4 regions of the Streptomyces sp. SDT5-1 genome follow, and region 2 is predicted to be linked to each of the others. Evidence: riboswitches for the same ligand, from Rfam matches in the RefSeq annotation. Region 2 holds a riboswitch; each other region holds the start of a gene.
The links. A riboswitch is a leader RNA that binds a small molecule or an ion and turns the genes downstream of it on or off. The one in region 2 is predicted to bind cyclic di-AMP.
Positions count from the first base shown of each region.

Region 1: it holds a riboswitch for cyclic di-AMP, as region 2 does, so the genes downstream of both, ACTWJ8_RS21045 (M23 family metallopeptidase) here and ACTWJ8_RS32700 (M23 family metallopeptidase) in region 2, are expected to answer to the same signal.
Region 3: it holds a riboswitch for cyclic di-AMP, as region 2 does, so the genes downstream of both, ACTWJ8_RS23545 (NlpC/P60 family protein) here and ACTWJ8_RS32700 (M23 family metallopeptidase) in region 2, are expected to answer to the same signal.
Region 4: it holds a riboswitch for cyclic di-AMP, as region 2 does, so the genes downstream of both, ACTWJ8_RS17460 (transglycosylase family protein) here and ACTWJ8_RS32700 (M23 family metallopeptidase) in region 2, are expected to answer to the same signal.

Region 1 covers NZ_CM125963.1:4,559,490-4,563,878, forward strand. Annotated here, with positions in the region: tRNA gene ACTWJ8_RS21035 (tRNA-Met) at 1-71, shown strand, start outside; gene ACTWJ8_RS21040 (PP2C family protein-serine/threonine phosphatase) at 256-1,374, shown strand; cyclic di-AMP (ydaO/yuaA leader) riboswitch at 1,640-1,787, shown strand; gene ACTWJ8_RS21045 (M23 family metallopeptidase) at 1,799-2,851, shown strand; gene ACTWJ8_RS21050 (aldo/keto reductase) at 2,977-3,930, shown strand; gene ACTWJ8_RS21055 (PrsW family intramembrane metalloprotease) at 3,950-4,389, opposite strand, start outside.
Region 2 covers NZ_CM125963.1:7,135,678-7,140,066, forward strand. Annotated here, with positions in the region: gene ACTWJ8_RS32685 (helix-turn-helix domain-containing protein) at 67-717, shown strand; gene ACTWJ8_RS32690 (DUF6126 family protein) at 710-859, shown strand; gene ACTWJ8_RS32695 (tyrosine-protein phosphatase) at 872-1,669, opposite strand; cyclic di-AMP (ydaO/yuaA leader) riboswitch at 2,054-2,226, shown strand; gene ACTWJ8_RS32700 (M23 family metallopeptidase) at 2,230-3,012, shown strand; gene ACTWJ8_RS32705 (SGNH/GDSL hydrolase family protein) at 3,258-4,040, shown strand; gene ACTWJ8_RS32710 (TetR/AcrR family transcriptional regulator) at 4,096-4,389, opposite strand, start outside.
Region 3 covers NZ_CM125963.1:5,073,301-5,077,689, forward strand. Annotated here, with positions in the region: gene ACTWJ8_RS23535 (C40 family peptidase) at 1-775, opposite strand, end outside; gene ACTWJ8_RS23540 (hypothetical protein) at 1,090-1,443, shown strand; gene ACTWJ8_RS23545 (NlpC/P60 family protein) at 1,500-2,687, opposite strand; cyclic di-AMP (ydaO/yuaA leader) riboswitch at 2,696-2,869, opposite strand; gene pcrA (DNA helicase PcrA) at 3,056-4,389, shown strand, end outside.
Region 4 covers NZ_CM125963.1:3,766,220-3,770,608, reverse strand. Annotated here, with positions in the region: gene ACTWJ8_RS17470 (recombinase family protein) at 1-862, shown strand, start outside; gene ACTWJ8_RS17465 (transglycosylase family protein) at 1,025-1,996, shown strand; cyclic di-AMP (ydaO/yuaA leader) riboswitch at 2,177-2,334, shown strand; gene ACTWJ8_RS17460 (transglycosylase family protein) at 2,339-3,061, shown strand; gene eno (phosphopyruvate hydratase) at 3,347-4,389, shown strand, end outside.

The sequences.
Region 1 (4,389 bases), 2.6 Mb from region 2:
GGGGTGGAGCAGCTCGGTAGCTCGCTGGGCTCATAACCCAGAGGTCGCAGGTTCAAATCCTGTCCCCGCTACTGAAGGCCGAGGCCGGAATCTCATCGAGATTCCGGCCTCGGTGCTTTTCCGGCGCTGTGGCGCCGATGTTGCGCCCGTCACGTTCCCCACCCGTACGGCCCACCCCTGCTCGCCGCGGCGTCCCCGTGCGGGAACTCTTGGTGAGACGCCGGAAGCGGGCAGGGACGCGGCAGGAGACGACTGGTGGGGCAGCGAGAAGGAGGCAGAGGGGGGAGACGGGGGCGGCGCGAGGCCGAGGCGGCCCCCACCCGGATCTTCGTCCGGCTGCTGCCCTTGCTGCTCGTGATCGGCGGCGCGGTCTACGAGTACTTCACGCCCGCCGGTTACTCCGGCGCCCCGCTGTTCAGCGCGGCCCCGCTGGTGGCCGCCCCGTTCTTCTCGCTCTGCACGACGATCCTGACCGGCGCGGTGTCGATCGGCGCGATCGTCGCGGTGCATCTGTACTTCTGGACCAACATGGGGGTCGCGTTCGTCACCGAGATCGTCACCGTGGCCACCGTCTGCCTGCTGGCCTGTCTGCTCAACCGGATCGTGCGGCGCAGCTACGAGCAGCTGGCCTCCGCCCGCGAGATCGCGCAGGCGGCCCAGCTCGCGGTGCTGCCCGAACCGCCCCGGCGGATCGGCGGGTTCGTGGTCGCGGCGCGCTACGAGGCGGCGCAGGCCGACGCGTTCATCGGCGGTGATCTGTACGCGGTCCAGGACACCCCGCACGGCATCCGGATCATCGTCGGCGACGTACGGGGCAAGGGCATGGGCGCGGTCGCCGCGGTCGCGGTGGTGATCGGAGCGTTCCGGGAGGCCGCCGAGCAGGAGGGCTCGCTGGAGGCGGTCGCACAGCGCCTCGAGCGGGCGCTGGCCAGGGAGGGCGGCCGGCGCAGGGGCATCGACGACTTCGAGGGCTTCACGACCGCGGTGCTGGCCGAGATCCCGCACGGCACCGAGCGGGTACGGGTCCTCAACCGCGGTCATCCGGCGCCGCTGCTGCTGCTCGGCGACGGCACCGTGCGCGAGCTGTACCCGTGTCAGGAGGCGCTGCCGCTCGGCATGAGCGAGCTCGGCAGCTGGCCCGACCGGGGGATCGAGGCGGAGTTCCCGTCCGCGGCGACGCTGCTGCTCTACACCGACGGGCTCTCGGAGGCGCGGGACCCGGGCGGCCGCTTCTACGATCCGGCGGACCGGCTGTCGGGGCGGCTCTTCCCGGGGCCCGACGAGCTGCTCGGGGCGCTCGTGACGGAGGTGCGGGCGCACACCGGGGGCGGTTCGACGGACGACATGGCGCTGCTCGCCGTTCGGCGTGCCTGACCGTCCATGATCGTTGTTACCAAAGGTAGCCGACCGTAGTCGAACGGCGCCGCTCCGCATAACAATTGACGCACTGTCAGAGGGTTGGGTGAGGCGGATGTGGGAACGACCCCCGTTCAACTCGCCCGGTTATGACCGTTCTTGATCCGATAAGTCCTGGCCAGAGTCGTGAACGATCAGTGGGAAGCGCTTGGAATTACTGTCTGCTGTCTATTAACGTTCGATAACGCAGCGCGGTCGTCCCAGCCGTCACAAGCGACGGCTCCGTGCGCACACGCTCAATCCCGAAAGGGAGCCGGGGAACCACCAACTTGGGGTGAATCGGGCGCTCTTCCTGTCCCAGGAGACGTTCGTAGGAGACCTTCCTGCTCCGAACCCGTCAGCTAACCCGGTAGGCGAGAAGGAAGGAAAGGAGAGCGCCCCCGTGGCGTCGAACCGGCCTGCCCCCGACTTCTTCTACGGCCCCGAAGACGACTTCACCGTCGAGCAGGAGCCCTGGGAGGAGTGGAACCCCACCGAGGAGTCCGTCGCTCCCGTCCGCGGCCGGCACCGGGTGGCCCGCCGCCGCGGCGGATTCGCCCGCAGCTCCACGGTCCTCGGCGTCGGTGTCGTCGCCGCAGTCGGCGCGGGCGGCATCGCCACCGCGCAGGGCGGCAAGCCGCCGGTCCACATCTCCATGCCCGACCTGTCGGCGGTCAAGGACTCGCTGCCCGCGGCGAAGTCGCTGCCGGGCGTGGGCTCGCTGATGTCCGACGGTTCGGACTCCGACTCCGGCTCCGGCGCCACGGCCTCCCCGCTGAGCGGCGCCGGTATCACTCAGGCCGACGCCGCCGAGGGGCAGACCGGCGCCGGAGAGGCGCTGCGCGCCCGCATCATGCAGCAGGCCGAGACGCAGCAGGACGCGGCCGACGCCACCGCGAAGCAGGAGGCCGAGGAGGCCGCGGCCCAGAAGGCCGCCGCCGAGGCCGCCGCCAAGCGGGAGGCCGCCGACGCCAAGGCCGCCGCCGAGAAGAAGAAGGCCGAGGAGGAGGCCCGCCGCAAGGCGGAGGAGGAGCGGCTGCGCAAGCTGGCCGCCAGCTTCAAGCTCCCGGTCGCCTCGTACACGCTCTCCGGCACCTTCGGCCAGCCCGGCTCCATGTGGTCCTCCGGGTACCACACGGGCCTCGACTTCGCGGCCTCCACGGGCACGCCGATCCGCGCCATCCACTCCGGTACGGTCACGGAGGCTGGCTGGGCGGGCGCGTACGGGTACCGCACGGTGCTCACCCTCGACGACGGCACCGAGCTGTGGTTCTGCCACCAGTCCTCGATCAACGTCAGCGCGGGCCAGAAGGTCTCCACCGGCGACGTCATCGGCCGCGTGGGCGCCACGGGCAATGTGACCGGGCCGCACCTCCACCTGGAGGTCCACCCCGACGGCCAGTCCACCGGCGTCGACCCGGCGGCCTGGCTGCGCGAAAAGGGCCTGACCCCCTGAACCGGTGAGCCCCGGCGGCCCTGGCGCTGACCCCCCGACGTCAGGGCTGCCGGTTTGCCCCTTCTTGGCGGGATTTCCGGCGTGATCGCGGAATACCGTATTCCGTACGGGTGTTGGAACAGGGCATGACTTCCTCTCGCTCTCTGCGCAAGCTCGGCACCTCCGACCTCGAGGTCTTCCCGCTCTCCCTCGGGGGCAACGTGTTCGGCTGGACCGCCGACGACGCCACGTCCTTCGAGGTGCTCGACGCGTACGTCGCCGCGGGCGGCAACTTCATCGACACCGCCGACGTGTACTCGGCGTGGGTGGACGGCAACAAGGGCGGCGAGTCGGAGACCGTCATCGGCAAGTGGCTCGCCTCGCGCGGCCGCCGCGACGACCTCGTCATCGCCACCAAGGGCGGCCAGCACCCCGAGTACCAGGGCCTGTCCGCGGCGAACATCAAGGCCGCCGTCGACGCCTCCCTCAAGCGCCTCGGCACCGACCACATCGACCTGTACTACACGCACTACGACCGCCCGGACGTGCCGGTCGAGGAGATCATCGGCGGGCTCGACGCGGTGGTGAAGGCCGGCAAGGTGCGGCACATCGCCGCGTCCAACATCTCCGCCGAGCGTCTCCAGGAGTCCCTCGACTTCTCCGAGCGCGAGGGCCTCGCCCGCTACGTCGCGCTCCAGCCGCACTACAACCTCGTCTCCCGCGACACGTACGAGGGCGCGCTCCAGGACGTCGCCGCCCGCGCGGGCCTCGGGGCCGTGCCGTACTACGCGCTCGCCGCCGGCTTCCTGACTGGCAAGTACCGGCCGGGCGTGACCGTCGACAGCGCGCGGGCCGCCGGTGCGGGCAAGCACCTGGAGACCGAGCGCGGGCGGAACGTCCTGGCGGCGCTCGACGACATCGCCCGCGCCCACGACGCCGAGATCGCCACGGTCGCCCTCGCCTGGCTGGCCGCGCAGCCCACGGTGGCCGCGCCGATCGCCTCCGCGCGGATCGTCGACCAGCTGCCCGCGCTGCTCGCGGTGGCGGACCTGGAGCTGACGCGGGCCGAGCTCGACCGCCTGACGGCCGCCTCCGCCTGAGCCCGCGGGACCGGCCGGTTCAGTACCGGTACGGGTTGTACGGCGTGTACGCGGGGCTGTGGGGCACCACGGGGCCCGCGTACATGGCGGGCAGCCACATCGGCGCCGCGATCTGCGAGCCGTACGCGAGCGCCGGCCGCGCGTAGTCCCGGCGCTCCCACAGCGCGTCGAGCAGCTCCCGCTCCCGTACGACGAAGTCCGCGCCCGCCCTGCCCCTGCGGCCGCGGTGGCGAAGGAGCGCGAGGGACGTCGCGTACGCCTCGTACTCGGCGACGGCGGTGGCGGCCGGCCTGCCGCCGTAGTGCGTGGCGAAGTCGCGGGCCAGGCGCCGCGCCTTCAGCGAGCCCAGTGCGAACGGCTCGGGCGGCGTCAGCCAGCCCGCGGCGACGTAGGCCGGCAGCTCCTGGCGGACCGTGCGCAGCTCGCGCTGGCGCAGATACACCGACAGCCAGGTGACCA
Region 2 (4,389 bases):
CTGGCGGGCTTTGCCTCTGAGGCAAGAAAGTTGCCGCAGGGGCACGGCTCTGGCTGAATCGACAGCATGAGCCCTGCCCTCCCGCCGGACGAGGCGGACGGTGCGGAGGTTCCGGAACCCCCGGAACTTCCCGCCGTCGCGCCCCAGCTCCGCGCACTGCGCCGGCGCGCCGCCCTCACCCTGGAGGCCGCCGCCGGATCCGCCGGTCTGTCCCCCGCGCACCTCTCGCGCCTGGAGACCGGACAGCGGCAGCCTTCGCTGCCGATGCTGCTCTCCCTCGCCCGCATCTACGGTACGACGGTCTCCGAGCTGCTCGGCGAGACCCCGGCCGACCGGGACGCGGTCGTGCGCGGCGCTGCCATGGACCGCACCGAGGCGGGCGGTTGGACGTACCAGCAGGCCGGATCGCCTGGCCGCGGCATGCAGGCCCTGCGGGTCCACGCGCCGTACGGCTCCCAGGGCGACGTCGTGCGTGTGCACCCAGGCGAGGAGTGGCTGTACGTCTTGTCCGGCCGGCTCCGCCTGCGGCTCGGCGACACCTCCTACCGGCTCGACCCGGGGGACAGCTCCCACTTCGACTCGCTGACCCCGCACCGGATCGCCGCCGTCGACCCGGGCGGCGTCGACTTCCTCTTCGTCCACACCCTGCTGCAGAGCCCGACGGCCGCCCTGTGTCTCGGCCCGGCGGGACCGGTGAAGGAGACCCGCCATGGCTGAGACCACCGACCCGAAGCCCCGCCGCCAGATCGAGGACAAGATGCCGCGCGGCATCCTGGTCCGCGTCCTCGTGTACGTCTTCGCGGGCCACGGCCTGGCGGCGTTCATCTATCTGCTGTTCACGCTGGGCGGGAACCGCTGAGGGCGGACCCCGCTAGTCGAGCAGCCGCTCGCGCAGCCGCTCGCGGGTGGCGGGGCTCAGCTTGAGGCCCACCTCCAGGTAGCGGTCGGTGCTGCCCCACTGCTCGTCGATGGTCTCCAGGCCCGCGTTCAGGTACTCGACGCGGGCGTCGAAGAGCGGGCTGAGCAGCTCCATGATCTCGGGGGAGTAGGCGTCCTTCGAGGTGGCCGTGCGGTGCACCTTGTAGCGGCGGTGCTTCTCGTTCGACTTGAGGTAGTCCGCCTCGATGGCGTCGCGCTCCACGCCCACCGCGAGGAGCGTCACGGCGATCGACAGGCCGGCGCGGTCCTTGCCCGCCGCGCAGTGCATCAGCGCGGGCAGGCTGTCCTCGGCGAGGGCGTGCAGGACGCGGCTGTGCTCGGCGGTGCGTTCCTTGATCATCGTGCGGTAGGACTCGACGAGCCGGTTCGCGGCGCGGCCCTCCGACAGGATCGAGCGGAGCTGCTCGATGTCCCCGTCGCGGACCATGGCCCAGAACTCGGCGCCGTCGGCCGGGTCGTTCAGCGGCATGTTCACATTGCGCACGCCGGGCAGCTCTACGTCGGCGCCCTCGAGCTTCTGGTCGGCCGCGTTGCGGAAGTCGAAGACCGTGTGCAGGCCGAGCGAGGAGAGGAAGCTCGCGTCCTCGGCCGTGGCGTGGGCGAGGTGACCGCTGCGGAACAGCACACCCTGGCGCACGCGCCGGCCGTCCACCGTGGGCAGGCCGCCCACGTCGCGGAAATTGCGCACTCCGGTCAGCTCGGGCTCGGTGGACGGTGCGTGCTGCGTCACAGGGGCTCCTCCCGTTCGATGCACCGGCGTTGGGTCGCCGGCGGGCGCGCTTCTGACGATACGACATCGGTTCCACAGGCAACCATCTGTCCGATTCGCTCGAATTTGTGCCAACTGTTCGTGAATCGAAGGGGCTTGTAGGCGTTGGCGTGACCGGCCTCATGTTCGTGACGCTGTGTGGCGACGGGCCGGGATCGCCTCCCCGGTAAATACCGAAGGTATGGCGTTGGTAAAGGGAGGAATGTCGACGCAGGGTTACGCAGGGCGGCCTCCAAAACCCAAGGAATTGCGGCCGCACGTGAATTCGGCAGTTGTCGACGCCATTGCGGTTCGCCTACGGTCACCAATCACTCCGGTCGGAACGCCTAGTCCTGCCGCCGCCCGGATCTCTCATCGACAACCCGTCACGGCAGGAGCGGGGGACCCACACGCACGACGCCGCGTAGGGGATTTCCCCAAGCGGCTAGGGGTGAAGCCGTTGCCCGCATCCCGGGCGCGGCCGGGCATCTCCAGCCCGAACCCGACAGCTCACCTCGTAGGCGACGGAGAGGAAATTCAGCATGCCCGCAAAGGGAAAGCACCGCCTTTCGACCTCCCGCCGCATCGCCCGCGTCGCCGCCGTCGCCTCCGCCGGTGGAGCCGCCGTCGCGCTGCCGCTCATGGGGGCCACCGGCGCCCAGGCCGCCACCTCCGGCGGCACCGCCGACGTGCAGACGTACACCGTCAAGGCCGGTGACACGCTCTCGAAGATCGCCAAGGCGCAGCACGTCGAGGGCGGCTGGAAGAAGCTGTACGAGGACAACAAGGACACCGTCGGCCCGGACGCCGACCGCATCGAGATCGGTGCGAAGCTCACCATCGGCGGCGCCTCCGAGGCCTCCGCCAAGGGCACGGCCGACGCCACGCAGACCAGCGCCAAGAGCGCCACCACCGCCTCCGGCGACTACGTCGCGCCGGTCGACGGCGCCCAGGGCCACGGCTACGGCAACTCCGGCTCCATGTGGTCCAGCGGCAGCCACACCGGCGCCGACTTCTCGGTCCCGACGGGCACCGCCGTGAAGGCGATCACCGACGGCACCGTCGTCTCCGCCGGCGACGGCGGCGCGTACGGCAACCAGGTCGTCATCGAGCACGCCGACGGCCACTTCTCGCAGTACGCCCACCTGTCCTCGATCGCCGTCGCCCAGGGCGACAAGGTGACCGCGGGCCAGGAGATCGGCAAGTCCGGCGCGACCGGCAACGTCACGGGCCCGCACCTGCACTTCGAGGTCCGCACCACCGCCGACTACGGCTCGGACATCGACCCGATCGCGTACCTGAGCGAGCACGGTGTGAGCGCCTGACGCACCGCTCGACGCGAAGCCTGAAACACGGCCCAGCGGCTCGTCGACCCGCTGGAATCGGCGCCCGGGATCCCCTCCCCGGGCGCCGATTCGCGTTCCCGCGCTTATTCCCCGATGCGCGAGTGGGCTTTCTCACCACCCGTCAACCCCTACCTACGATGGCGTAGGTCACTTTTCACGCGCGAAGATACGTGGTCGTGGCAAACGAATCGAGAGCACTCACGGACTCACCCAACGGCGCGACGATCCGGTCCTTCGCGGCCGTCGGAGACAGCTTCACCGAGGGCGTGGGCGACCCCGGCCCCGACGGGAAGTTCGCGGGCTGGGCCGACCGGCTCGCCGTCCTCCTCGACGACCGCGTCCCCGAGGACACCTTCAAGTACGCGAACCTGGCCGTGCGCGGAAAGCTCATCGACCAGATCGTCGCGGATCAGGTCCCCAAGGCGGTCGAGCTCGCCCCCGACCTGGTGACCCTGGTCGCCGGCGGCAACGACATCATCCGGCCCGGCACCGACCCCGACGACGTGGCCGAGCGCTTCGAGAAGGCCGTCGCCCGGCTCACCGACGCCGCCGGCACCGTCATGGTGGCCACCGGCTTCGACACCCGTGACGTGGCCGTGCTCAAGCACCTGCGCGGCAAGATCGCCACGTACAACATGCACGTGCGGGCCATCGCCGACCGCTACGGCTGCCCCGTGCTCGACCTGTGGTCGCTGCGCAGCGTGCAGGACCGCAGGGCCTGGGACGAGGACCGTCTGCACCTGTCGCCCGAGGGGCACACCCGGGTCGCGCTGCGCGCCGCCCAGACGCTCGGCCTCGAGGTGCCGGCCGACCCCGAGCAGGCCTGGCCGCCGCTGCCGCCGCGCGGCACGTTCGAGGTGCGGCGCGACGACATCCACTGGGCGCGCGAGTTCCTGGTGCCGTGGATCGGGCGCCGACTGCGCGGCGAGTCCTCCGGTGACCGCGTGCAGGCCAAGGGCTTCGTGGACCCGCACGCCGTGAAGGCGCACCTCCAGTCCGCTTCCTGAAGCGTCCCGAGGTTTTACGGGAAGGCGCTCGGGAGGAGGTCCGGGGTGACCCCTCTCAGCGCCCCGCCCCCGTCAACTCGGCCCGCTCCAGGCCGAGTTCGCGGGCGAGCGCCTCGTCGACCCACTCCTGCATCCGGGTCCGCGACACCGCGGCGGGCCGGCCCTCGTACGCCGTCAGCTGCACCGCGAGGCCGTCGAGCAGCGCGGTGAGGCGCAGCGCCGCCCCCATCGGGTCGGCGCAGACGAACTCCTCCGCCGCCACCCCCTCGGCGATCACCTCCGCGAGCGCCGCCTTCCACTGCCGGTCGAGGTCCCGCGTGACCTCCCGCAGCGCGGGCTCGCGCAGCGC
Region 3 (4,389 bases), 2.1 Mb from region 2:
CGAAGGCGGAGGGCCCCGTGGCGCCCCAGACGTAGGGCTTGCCGAGCGCGCCGTACGCGAAGGAGATCGCGGCCTGGGCGCGGGAGTTGGGGGCTTGAGCGAGGTCGGAGCGTTCGGCCGAGCGTGAGGCGTGCTCGCTCTGCGGTGCCGTGTCGCGTTCCGACGGGGTGAGGCGGGCGAGGAGGCGGCGGGCCTCCTCGAGTTTTCGCTTCACCTTCTTCTTGGCGTCCTCCAGCTCCGCCTTCTTCGCGCGCATCCCGTCGAGCGTGTCCTCGGCGTCGGCGCGCAGCTGGTCGATCTCGCGCAGTTCGTCCCGGACCCGGCCGACGGCGGCGGCCTGCCGCGCGCCGAGCCGCTCGGTGGCGGACGCCCTGTCGAGGTAAGTGTCGGGGGAGGAGGAGAGGAGGAGCTGGAGGGACGGGTCGAGGCCGCCGGTGCGGTACTCGGACGCGGCCACCGAGCCCAGCTTCGCGCGCTGCGCGTTGAGCGCCTCCGTGCGCCGCGACGCCTCGTCCTGGAGGGCGTCCACCTTCTTCCGCGCCCCGTCCGCCTGCTCCTTCGCGCCGTTGTACTTCTGGGTGGCGACCTCGGCCTCCTGGTAGAGCCGGTCGACCTTCGCACGCACCTGCTCGGGGCTGAGCCGTGGCTCCGCGTGCGCCGCGCCGCCGTCGAACGCGGTGGCGGTGGCCGCGGAGGCGAGGGCGAGGGTGGCCGCGGTGCGGGCCGTGCCGCCGCTGAGCGGGCGCGGACGGGGCTTGCGGTGTGCTGCCGGCACGAGGTCCTCCTTGGGCGGCCGGCCGAGTCGTACGGCCGCCTGTCGCGCGTCCGGCGGCGGCCCGCACAGGGGGAGCGGGTCGCCGCCGGACCTTTCTCGGCGGTGGTGTCCGACTGCCGCCCCTGGCCCGGGCGGCGGTGGGGAGCCGGTCACCTGAGGAAGGACGCTAAACCTCGGCGTAACGGGTTGGTGACGGATTGTTCGCAACTGGTCCGATTGTTGCGGATGATGATGGAGAGTGACCACAAGAGGGACGAGTCGGTGCCAAAGGGGTGCCCGTCGGAGGCCGCGGCTGCCCCGTTAGGCTCCGGGCCATGGACGTACTCATCCACCTCTTCGTCGGCCTGCACATCATCGGCATCGCCTCGCTGCTCGGCGGCTTCCTCACGCAGATGTCGGCGATGAAGGAGGGCGCGGCCCGCTTCAACAAGGCGATGCTGCACGGCGCCCTGACCATGCTGGTGACCGGCGTCGCCCTGGTCGGTCTCAACCAGGCGGACGGCAGCACCGTCAACAACATCAAGATCGGCGTGAAGCTCGCGATCCTGATCGTGATCCTCGGCATCGTCTATGTGAAGCGGGATGAGGAGAAGGCGGAGAAGGGCCTGTTCATCACGGTCGGCGCGCTCACCGTCGCCAACATCTTCATCGCGGTGCTCTGGACCTGAGCCACCGCGCACGTACGAAGGGCCCGGCAATCGCCGGGCCCTTTCGCGTACGGACGTCAGGCCGGCCGGACCACGCTGTGGATCGACGACGTGCCGTCGTAGTAGATCGACTCCTCGCGCACGACCGCGCCCGGCTTCGGCGCGTGGATCATCATGCCGTCGCCGAGGTAGAGGCCCACGTGGCTGATGTCGTCGTAGAAGAACACCAGGTCACCGGGTTGGATGTCGGAGAGCGGTACCGTCGTGCCGATCTCGACCTGGTCCCAGGTCGTCCGCGGCAGCGAGATCCCCGCCGACTTCCACGCGGCCTGCGTGAGCCCCGAGCAGTCGTACGAGTCCGGGCCCGTGGCACCCCACACGTACGGCTTGCCCTCCTGCGCCTTGGCGAACGCCAGCGCCTGCGCGGCCTTCGTGGCGTACGAGCCGTCGGACGAGGACCCGGAACCCGAGGACGAGCCGGAGGAGGAGCCCGAGGACTGCTCCTGCTCGCGCGCCTCCTCGGCCGCCTTCCGCTTCGCCTCCTCCGCGGCCTTCTGCTCGGCGGCCAGCTCGGCGGCCTTCTTGCGGGCCGCCTCCTCCTTCGCCTTCTCGATCGCGGCGAGCCGCGCCTTCTCCTCCGCGGTCAGTTTGGACAGCAGCTGCCGCGCGTCGGAGAGCTTCGTCTGCACGGTCTCCTTCGTGGACCGCAGCTCGGCCTGCGAATCGGTGAGGTCCTCGAGGCTCGACTGCGCCTCGGTGCGCTTCTTCGCCGTCTCGCGCGTCTGCTTCTGATAGTCGTCGATCGACTTCTTCTGCTCGTCGGTCAGCCGGTTCATCAGCTGGCGCTGCGAGAAGTAGTCCTCGGGGTCGTCCGCGAGGAACATCGTCGCCGTGTCGCTGACCCCGCCCGAGCGGTACTGCTCGGCGGCGTACCTGCCGAGCTTCTGGCGGGCCTCGTTCATCTGGTCGGTGCGCCGCGCGACGTCGTCGAGGAGCCGGTCGACCTGCTGCTTCTTGGCGGCGGTCCGCTCCTTGGCGCCGTTGTACTTCTGCGTGGCGACCTCGGCCTGCCGGTACAGGGTGTCGACCTGCTTCTTGACCTCTTCGAGGCGCGGCTTCGACGACGGCTGCTCGGGCGCGGCCTGCGCCGTCTGGGAGAGCAGCGCCACGGAGGTGAGCGCGGCGGTCGTGATGCCGACCGCCGGGGTCGTTCTGAGGCCGCCGGTCATCCGGGACCGGCTGCGGGGCTTGCGGTGCGACGCCACGGCAGGCGACTCCTTCCGTCGTCCGCCTACCGGGTTAGCTGTCGGGTTCGGGCGTGGTGCGTGGAAGGTTGCCCTACGGTCGACCACCCCGTGCTGCCGGGCGGTGCGACCGATTCACCCCAAGGTCGGTTGGGTCCCCGGTTCCCTGCCTCTCGGCGTACGGGACTCGGCGGGGGCTGCCCGTTCGCCGCGACGTCCGCGGGCGGGGGGACGGGCTGCCCGGCTGCACCGTAGCCAACTCGTGTGGCTGCTGTGAAGGTTGATGTTCGATATGCCCGATACATTTTCGTGATCTGCGCCGCTCGGTTTCGGTGAGGTTCCGAAGGGAGCCGCGGGTTGTCAGTGGGGCGGCCTAGACTCGTAGAGCGATGAGCAGCCTCTTTGACGACAGCTTCCTGACCGGCCTCCAGAAGGGCGCGCCCGGCTCCCCGAGCGGTGAGCAGGAGCCTCCGCCGCCGCCCCCGGACCCCGAGTACGACGACGGGGCCCCGGAGCCGATGCCGGACGGGCTGTTCGGCGCGCCTTCCGAGCGGGACGCGTACTACCGGGACGGTGCCCCGCGCCCGGTCCTCGACTCGGCGACCCTCCTGGAGGGGCTGAACGAGAACCAGCAGGCGGCCGTGGTGCACGGCGGCACCCCGCTGCTCATCGTCGCGGGCGCCGGATCCGGCAAGACCCGCGTCCTCACGCACCGCATCGCGTACCTGCTCGCCGAGCGCGGCGTGCACCCCGGCCAGATCCTCGCGATCACGTTCACGAACAAGGCCGCGGGCGAGATGAAGGAGCGCGTCGAGGACCTGGTGGGCCCGCGGGCGAACGCGATGTGGGTCTCCACCTTCCACAGCGCCTGCGTCCGCATCCTGCGCCGCGAGTCGAAGAAGCTCGGCTTCACGTCCTCCTTCTCGATCTACGACGCCGCCGACAGCAAGCGGCTCATGGCGCTCGTCTGCCGCGACCTGGACCTCGACCCGAAGAAGTTCCCGCCGAAGTCCTTCAGCGCCAAGATCAGCAACCTCAAGAACGAGCTGATCGACGAGGAGGACTTCGCCGCGACGGCCGCCGACGGCTTCGAGAAGACCCTCGCCCAGGCCTACGCGATGTACCAGGCCCGCCTGCGCGAGGCGAACGCGCTGGACTTCGACGACCTGATCATGACGACGGTGAACCTGCTGCGCGCGTTCCCCGACGTCGCCGAGCACTACCGCCGCCGCTTCCGCCACGTCCTCGTCGACGAGTACCAGGACACGAACCACGCGCAGTACGCCCTGGTGCGCGAGCTCGTCGGCCCCACCGAGGGAGAGGACGCCGACCCGGCCGAGCTGTGCGTCGTCGGTGACGCGGACCAGTCGATCTACGCGTTCCGCGGCGCCACGATCCGCAACATCCTCGACTTCGAGGACGACTACCCGAACGCGAAGACGATCCTCCTGGAGCAGAACTACCGCTCCACGCAGACGATCCTCAGCGCGGCGAACGCGGTGATCGAGCGCAACGAGTCGCGCCGCCCCAAGAACCTGTGGACGAACGAGGGGCCCGGAGCCCAGATCACGGGCTACGTCGCGGACACCGAGCACGACGAGGCGCAGTTCATCGCCGACGAGATCGACCGCCTCACCGACGCGGGCGACGCGCAGGCCGGCGACGTCGCGGTCTTCTACCGGACGAACGCGCAGTCCCGTGTCTTCGAAGAGATCTTCATCCG
Region 4 (4,389 bases), 3.4 Mb from region 2:
GTTCGGGCTGCTCGACGGCCACGAACTCCTGGCGGCCGACGTGGTTCGGCAGCGGCACGCGGCGGCGCCCGGCGACCCCTCGCGGTACGAACGGCGGGTGCGGGAGATCGACCGGGCGGTCGCGCGCCACGAGGAGCTTCTGCGCGGGGCGCCGGCGTACGTCGCGGCCGGGATCGCTCCGGCCGTACTGCACGCCGCTGCCGAGCGCATGCGCGAGGAAGCCGAAGATCTGCGTCGCCAACGGGCGGTGGCGGCGGAGTGGCTCGCCGGCCGGGAGGCCGATGACGCGCGGCGTGACGACCTGCTCGACGCCATCCGGTCCGGTGCGGCCTGCGTGCCTGGCCTGAGTCCTGAACAGGTGCGTGCATTGTTCGAGGCGTTCGACGTCCAAGTTCACTGCGGGACGCGTGAAGTTCTCTACAAGGCGGGGGTCAGGTGCCCGGTCACCGAGTGGCACGAGGAGACCGGCATGTTGGTGCCGCCCGACCCCACGGACGAGGAATGGGGGAGCGTGCTCGCGGCGCTCGGCCCCTTTTTCACCAAGCGGCACTTCACCAGCAAGTACGACATCCGCGGGCAGTTCAACGGAATGCTGCACCGGCTGCGGCACGGGCTGAGCTGGAAGGATCTCCCGGCCGCTTGGGGCCCGGCGAACGCGATCAGGGAGCGCCAGCTGTCCTGGTGGAAGAAGGGCGCATGGCCTGCGGTCATGGCGGTGCTCCACGCGGACGTGCGAGGCGAACCGGTCTACAGGCCTCCCGTTCCGCCTCCCCTTCGCGTTGTCACCGGCGTGCGTCTGGATTGCAGCGAACTGTACGGATTCGTCGGGCAGTTCGCGGACTTCGGAAAGGTCGCGAACTGACGCCCCGTCAAGACTGTGACTTTCACGTGATCTACGCTGCATCGACTTGTGACAGGTGTTCGAGTGCCGCTACGTTCACGGATCATCGCGACACATGCACAACCCGCACCACTTGCACCACCCGTCGCGCGTAGCAGCATCAGTCTCGCGAAAGGCAAACGCATGCTCTCCGGGAACGGTCGACACCGTCGCCCCCGTCAGGCCCCTGCTCTCGTCGTCGCCGCCGGAGTCACCGGCAGCGCCATCGCGATCCCGCTGTTCGCCGCCAGTGGCGCGAGCGCCGCGACCACGCAGGCGTGGGACAAGCTCGCGGAGTGCGAGAGCGGCGGCCAGTGGAGCCTGGACGCCGGGAACGGCTACTACGGCGGTCTCCAGTTCACGCAGGAGAGATGGGAGGAGTACGGGGGGCTCGCCTACGCCCCGCGTGCCGACCAGGCCAGCCGTTCGCAGCAGATAGCCGTGGCCGAGAAGGTCCTCGAGGACAAGGGTCCGAGCGCCTGGCCGATGTGCTCGCTCACCGCGGACCTCACCAAGGACGACGACTCGGCGGACATCGATCCGGGTGTCACCGCGTCCCCGTCTCCCTCGCAGTCGGCCGACAGCGGGGACGACGAGGGGAGCGAGGGCGACAGCGGCGCCGGCGACGAGGCGGATGCCGGCAAGGGTGCGTCGGCCAGTCCTTCGCCCAGTGACAGCGCGGACGAGACCGCGAGCGACGACTCGGGCGATACCTCCGGTAACAAGGAGAAGGAGAGCGCCTCGCCGGAGTCGTCGGAGCCGGAGTCGCCGGAGCCGACGGAGTCCGCCGCCTCCTCAAGTGACAAGTCCCACGCGCCTTCTGCCACGGAGAGCCCCGACGCCTCCTCCGGTCGGCACCGCGGCGACCGCGCGTCCGACGACGAGGCGGACTCCCGCGCGAGTGAGGGTCGTCACGCCTCGCGCGAGAGCAAGCGCGACGGCGACGCGTACACGGTCCGCGCCGGCGACAACCTCTGGGACATCGCGAAGGCCGAGGACGTGCACGGCGGCTGGGACGCGCTCTACGAGCGGAACAAGGAGACGGTGGGCTCCGACCCCGATCTCATCCTTCCTGGTCAGAGCCTGGATCTTGGAGACGGTTCGGACAAACAGTGAAGGTTTTCGGGGGTAGTTGAGGGGGCTTTGTCCGATGTTGGTCGAGTGAGACATGGGTCTCAAAGCCCCTGATCAACTTTGAAATCGGACGGATCGACTGCTTACGGTCGTGACCGCTCGCTTCAGCGGGCCCCGACGGATGTCACGCCGAATCCTGCCAGCGTCCGTACGGGAACAGTCGACGCGTCAGCGCCGTAGGCAGGAGCGGGGGACCCAGGTAAGCGCCCTTCCGGGAGACCGGACGGGCTTGGGGTGAAGCAGCGCACAAGGATGCCGCTGCCGGGCACTCACTGGCCCGAACCCGACAGCTCACCTCGCAGGCGTCGGTGAGGGGATACCTCCATGCTGTTTTCCGGCAAGAACAAGCACCGCCGCCCGTCCAAGGCCGTCCGCGTCGCCACGCTCGGCGGTGTCGCCGCCGCCGCGGTCGCCGTGCCGCTGATGGGCGCCACGTCCGCCTCCGCCGCCACCTCGTCCGAGTGGGACCAGGTCGCGCAGTGCGAGTCCGGTGGCAACTGGTCGATCAACACCGGCAACGGTTTCTACGGCGGCCTGCAGTTCTCCGCCTCCACCTGGTCCGCCTACGGCGGCGACCAGTACGCGTCCACCGCCGACAAGGCCTCCAAGGCGCAGCAGATAGCCATCGGCGAGAAGGTTCTCGCCTCCCAGGGCAAGGGCGCCTGGCCGAACTGCGGCACCGGCCTGTCCTCCGCCTCGTACGACGGCGCCTCCGCCGACTCGTCCTCCTCGCAGCAGCAGGAGGCCCCGAAGCAGGAGACCCAGCAGCGCGCGGACCGCTCCGAGCAGCGTCAGCAGCCGCAGCAGCAGGCCCCGAAGCAGGAGGCCCCCAAGCAGCAGGCCGCTCCGAAGCAGGACACCGTCACCACCCCGACCGGCAACAAGGTCGAGAAGGGCGACGGCGAGTACAAGGTCAAGTCCGGCGACACCCTCAGCAAGATCGCCGAGGCGCACGGCACGACCTGGCAGAAGCTGTTCGAGAAGAACAACGACATCGTCAAGGACGCCAACCTGATCTACCCGGGTCAGCAGCTGCACCTCAGCTAAGCGTCAGGTCCGGAAGGACCGCAGGCACGGACTCGGCATCGGCGGACGCCGAGCCCGGCCGCCCTCCCCGTCCCCACGGGCCGCTCACTCCGGCGACCTCCGTCCCGCTCAGCCGGGCCGGAGGTCGCTGTTTTTGTTCCGTTAAGAAACATTTCGCTATCGGCGTTGTCCACGAGACGGGCGTTCGGATGGCCGATGCCCGCGAGCCGGTTACGCTCAGGGGTGCGGGACCACGGATCCATGCAGCCGCCCGCACCGCCCGTCACATCCCAGAAGGAGATGCTCGTGCCGTCCATCGACGTCGTCGTAGCCCGGGAAATCCTGGACTCCCGAGGCAATCCCACGGTCGAGGTCGAGGTCGGCCTCGACGACGGCAGCACCGGCCGTGCTGCCGTTCCGTCCGGCGCCTCCACCGGCGCCTTCGAGGCCATCGAACTCCGCGACGGTGACCCGAACCGTTACCAGGGCAAGGGCGTCGAGAAGGCCGTCCTCGCCGTCATCGAGCAGATCGGCCCGGAGCTCGTCGGCTACGACGCCACCGAGCAGCGCCTGATCGACCAGGCCATGTTCGACCTGGACGCGACCGACAACAAGGGCTCGCTCGGCGCCAACGCCATCCTCGGTGTCTCGCTCGCCGTCGCCCACGCCGCCTCCGAGGCCAGCGACCTGCCGCTCTTCCGCTACCTCGGCGGTCCGAACGCGCACCTGCTGCCGGTCCCGATGATGAACATCCTGAACGGCGGATCCCACGCGGACTCCAACGTCGACATCCAGGAGTTCATGATCGCCCCGATCGGCGCGGAGTCCTTCTCCGAGGCCCTGCGCTGGGGCGCCGAGGTCTACCACACGCTGAAGAAGGTCCTGAAGAGCAAGGGCCTGGCCACCGGCCTCGGCGACGAGGGCGGCTTCGCCCCGAACCTCGGCTCGAACCGTGAGGCCCTCGACCTGATCCTCGAGGCCATCAAGGAGGCCGGCTACGTTCCCGGCCAGCAGATCGCCCTCGCCCTCGACGTCGCCGCCTCCGAGTTCTACAAGGACGGCAAGTACCAGTTCGAGGGCAAGGAGCGCTCCGCCGCCGAGATGACGGAGTACTACGAGGAGCTCGTGGCGGCCTACCCGCTCGTCTCCATCGAGGACCCGCTGTTCGAGGACGACTGGGCCGGCTGGAACGTCATCACCGAGAAGCTCGGCGACAAGGTGCAGCTCGTCGGCGACGACCTGTTCGTCACCAACCCTGAGCGCCTGGCCCGCGGCATCGAGGAGAACTCGGCGAACGCCCTGCTCGTGAAGGTGAACCAGATCGGTTCGCTGACCGAGACCCTGGACGC